2 regions of the Dermacoccus sp. BD5 genome follow, and region 2 is predicted to be linked to the other one. Evidence: riboswitches for the same ligand, from Rfam matches in the RefSeq annotation. Region 2 holds a riboswitch; the other holds the start of a gene.
What was found. A riboswitch is a leader RNA that binds a small molecule or an ion and turns the genes downstream of it on or off. The one in region 2 is predicted to bind cyclic di-AMP.
Positions count from the first base shown of each region.

Region 1: it holds a riboswitch for cyclic di-AMP, as region 2 does, so the genes downstream of both, NQ706_RS07290 (transglycosylase family protein) here and NQ706_RS03520 (C40 family peptidase) in region 2, are expected to answer to the same signal.

Region 1 covers NZ_JANJER010000007.1:106,306-108,500, forward strand. Annotated here, with positions in the region: gene NQ706_RS07280 (hypothetical protein) at 61-375, opposite strand; tRNA gene NQ706_RS07285 (tRNA-Thr) at 461-533, shown strand; gene NQ706_RS07290 (transglycosylase family protein) at 630-1,376, opposite strand; cyclic di-AMP (ydaO/yuaA leader) riboswitch at 1,383-1,536, opposite strand; gene NQ706_RS07295 (threonine/serine exporter ThrE family protein) at 1,714-2,195, opposite strand, start outside.
Region 2 covers NZ_JANJER010000003.1:48,631-50,825, forward strand. Annotated here, with positions in the region: gene NQ706_RS03515 (neutral zinc metallopeptidase) at 1-580, shown strand, start outside; cyclic di-AMP (ydaO/yuaA leader) riboswitch at 696-881, shown strand; gene NQ706_RS03520 (C40 family peptidase) at 885-1,361, shown strand; gene NQ706_RS03525 (metal-sulfur cluster assembly factor) at 1,450-1,785, opposite strand; gene sufU (Fe-S cluster assembly sulfur transfer protein SufU) at 1,782-2,195, opposite strand, start outside.

The DNA of each region.
Region 1 (2,195 bases), on a different contig from region 2:
CAAAACACGTCAGTGTATCCCCGCGCACTCGCGCAGTTCGAGCCTCGGGGGCGGGCCCGCTCAGTGGCGGTCGATCAGGACGTACGACGCCGCCGCCGACAGCGCCGCCACCCCGACGACGGACGGCCACGCGCCGATCTTCTTCGCGAGCGGGTGCGAGGCGCCGAACCCGCCGACGTACACGGCGGTCAGCGCCGCCGTCTCGGCCGCGCCGCCCTTGGCGAGCCACGTGCGGCCCGCGTACCCGCCGGCGAGCGCGAGCACGACACCCCCGAGCGGACGGATGCCCGTCTCACGGGCGGTGAGGTAACCGCCGAGGAGACCGAGGGCGGCGACGGGTGCGGTTTCGACGTCTGCTGCAGGCTTGAGATTCATGCCCTCATCGTAGGTCGTCGCCCGACGGGACGGGCATCGCGACCCGCCTCGTATAAGATCACAGGGCTGCCGACGCCGGCAGTGTGCTGGAGTGGCGCAATCGGTAGCGCACCTGTCTTGTAAACAGGTGGTTGTGGGTTCGAGTCCCATCTCCAGCTCTCACCGCCCGCCTGCCCGGCCAGGGCACACGACGAGGGCCCCACCGCTTCGAAGCGGTGGGGCCCTCGTCGTCGATCAGGCGATCAGACGCGCGATCAGTGGTTGTTCAGGTGCGCCTGCAGGGCGCGGACGGTGCGGGCGTTGAGGTACGTCGCGCCGTCCTGGGAGATGCCGAGCTTCGACTGCAGCGCGGCGACCGTGCGGGGGCCGATGATGCCGTCGGGCGTCGTGCCGACCGTGCGCTGGAGGGCCATCTTCGTCTGCGGGCCGACGATGCCGTCACGGTACGTGCCGACCCAGGCCTGCAGCGAGCGAGCGGTCTGGCGACCGAGGATGCCGTCGACGGCGAGCTTGCCGGACGTCGCGGCGGGAGCCTTGACGGCAGAACGAGCGGTGGAACGCGACACCTGCGTGTTCGCGGCCGCAGCGGCAGGAGCCGCGGCGGTGCTGCCACCGTTGGCGCGGGTCAGGCCACCGCGCACGGAGCACACGGGCCAGGCGCCGGGGCCCTGGACGGCGAGGGTCTTCTGGGCGATCGCGATCTGCTGCTCGCGCGTGGCGAGGTCGGCGCGAGCGGCGTACTGCGTGCCACCGAAGCCGGCCCACGTCTGCTGCGTGAACTGCAGGCCGCCGTAGAAGCCGTTGCCCGTGTTGATGTGCCAGTTGCCGCCCGCTTCACAGGCGGCGACGCGGTCCCAGACCGAACCGGCCGGTGCGGCCGAGGCGGTGGTGGCGCTCGTGACGCCGGCGCCGACGGTGGCGGCACCGACGAGGGCGACGCCCGCAGCCTTGCGACCCATGGTCGAGTCGGAGGGAGCGGAGTGCTTCGGGGTGTAACCCATGGAGGTGTTTCCTTTCCTGACGACGCCGGTGAGGTGAGCTGTCGGGTTCGAGCGGTCAGGTGCTCGGCCGGTTCGGGACCGGCTTCACCCCAAGGCACTCAACAAGTGCCACGAGTGGGTCCCCCACCCTCGTCTGCGGTTCGCACGGTGCGAATGAAGCGGCGCCCGACGAGGTTTGGCGTTGGCGCTGCCCGCGAATTCTTGGTGTGTTGAGTTATGAGCCGCTTGGGCGACACTCACGACATCGCCACAGCGAGGAGAACGTTACGCGACCTACGTCACAAAATGTGAATCACCGCGGCCCCCGCCGTCGCCGCGCGCGAGAACCCCCCGCCCGTCAGCGGCGACGAGCCCTGCGGCGCTGCACGATCGGGCGGTCGAAAGGCGCCGACAGCACGTCCCCGAGAAGCGCCCCCGTGCTCAGCGCGAGGGCGATCCCGACGGCGCCGAGCATCGTCGTCACCCCGACCCCGGACTGCGCCACGCGCGTCGCTCCGAGCAGTGAACCCGACACGGACTCGTACATGCCGCGGAAGATGCGCAGGCCGGGCAGCATCGGCGAGACCGCGGGCATGACGAGCACGAGCGCGGGGGCGCCGAGGCGCAGCGCGAGCAGTCGCGCGCAGAACCCGACGGCCGTCGCGGCCATCGCGGTCGCCGTCGTCGCGCCGAGGCCGATGGAGCTGACGAGGAACGTCACGCCGCCCACGCCCAGGGCGCCCATGACGGCCGTCGGCACGAGCATCCGGACACGCGAACGCATCGTCACGGCCGAGCAGACCGCGCCGAGCGCGCCGCAGGCAACCTGGAGCAGAAAGG
Region 2 (2,195 bases):
GACGCAGTACGAGAACGTCCCGACCGTGATCTTCAGCGGGCAGACGTCCTCGGGCTGCGGTACGGCGAGCTCGCAGATGGGCCCGTTCTACTGCCCGAGCGACCGCAAGGTCTACATCGACGCCGCCTTCTTCCAAGAACTGACGAACAAGTACGGTGCCGATGGCGGCGCCCTGGCGAAGGAGTACGTCGTGGCCCACGAGTACGGCCACCACGTGCAGGACCTGCTCGGTGCGCTCGGTCGCGCACAGCAGGATCCGAAGGGTGCCGAATCGGGTTCGGTGCGTACCGAACTGCAGGCCGACTGCTACGCCGGCATCTGGGTCGCCCACGCGACGGAGTCGAAGGACAGGAACGGCAACACGCTGCTCAAGCCGGTCACCGACCACGACATCAAGTCAGCGCTGTCGGCGGCGTCGGCCGTCGGTGACGACCGCATCCAGCAGAAGGCCCAGGGTCGCGTCACGCCGGAAAGCTGGACGCACGGTTCGTCGGAGGCTCGGCAGAAGTGGTTCATGACCGGCTACGAGACGGGCGACCTCAACTCGTGTGACACCTTCAACGTCGACAGCGTCGAGTGAGGTCGTGAAAACGCTCGGACGGGTCGGAAAATTGACGAAAAGTGATTGCACGCTCAATTTGTTCCGACCGTGAGCCGACGGTAATCTTGCAGGGTCGCACCGACGTCGGTGCGGCCCTGCTTCGTCGCTGAGTCCCGTCACGAAGGCCAGGTATCACCGCATTGCGCGGAGCGACGGGAGCGGTGCACCCAGCATCCGAGCCACCCTGGTGGCTCTTGGGGTGAAGCCGGCTCAGGCCGGCCGAGAATCTAGGATCTCGAACCCGACAGGTCATGCCTCGTAAGCGCTCCTGGAGAGATCCGACATGAAGAACATGTCCCGCCGCTCGTTCCTGGGCAACACGTCCAAGGTCGCCGTCGGCACCGCCCTCGCCACCTCCGCGCTGGGCGCGGTCTCGGTCGGCGCCGCCTCGTCCGCCAGCGCTTCCGTCACCTCGGCGAGCGCTCGCCGCGTCGTCTCCAGCGCCTCGTCCCGACGCGGCGCCCCCTACGTCTACGGTGCGGCCGGCCCGTGGCGCTTCGACTGCTCGGGTCTGACGAGCTGGAGCTACCGCCAGGTCGGTCGCTCGATCCCCCGCACCGCCAACCAGCAGTACCGTGCCTCGTACCGCGTCTCGCGCGCTTCGGCTCGCCCGGGTGACCTTGCGTTCCTCACCTCCGGTGGCTACGCCTACCACGCGGCCGTCTACGCCGGCAACGGCATGGTCTGGCACGCACCGCGACCCGGCTCTCGTGTGCAGCTCGCGCGCGCCGGTTCCTCCTACCGCTTCGGCCGCGTCTGATCCGTTCGACCCTGACGCACGCCGCACAGCGCGACGAAGCCCGCCGCCTCCATCGAGGTGGCGGGCTTCGTCGTACGGTAGCGGTGGCTCAGACGTTGAATCCGAGGGCGCGAAGCTGCTCGCGGCCGTCGTCGGTGATCTTGTCCGGGCCCCACGGCGGCATCCAGACCCAGTTGAGGGAGTGGCCGGCGACGACGTCCATGAGCGCCGTCGCGACCTGCTCCTCGATGACGTCGGTCAGCGGGCACGCCGCGGACGTCAGGGTCATGTCGATGACGGCGTGCTTGGAGTCGTCGACGGTGATGCCGTAGACGAGGCCGAGGTCAACGACGTTGATGCCGAGCTCGGGGTCAACGACGTCGCGCAGGGCCTCTTTGACGTCCTCGACGTCCGACTCGACGGGCGGGGTGGTTGTCTCGCTCATGCCGTGATCTCCTTGTCGCTGCTGGCGGTGGTGTCGCTGTTCGTGCTGTTCGCGGCGCTCCCGGCGAGGTCGAGGCCGAGCTTGCCGAGCGAATCCTGCAGGGCCGACCACGACAGCAGCGCGCACTTGACGCGCGCCGGGTACTGCGAGACCCCGGCGAGCGCGATCGCGTCACCGATGACCTCTTCGTCGCCGGCGTCCTTGCCCTTGCTCGTCAGCATGCTGCGCGTCGCGCCGAAGACCTCCTGCGCCTCGCGCAGCGTGTGCCCGACGAGGTTGTCGGCGAGCATCGACGCGGACGCGACCGAGATCGAGCAACCGATCGAGTCGTAGCTGACGTCCCTGATGACGGCGTCGTCGCCCTCGCCCTCGACGTCGACGCGCAGAGTGATCTCGTCGCCGCACGAGGT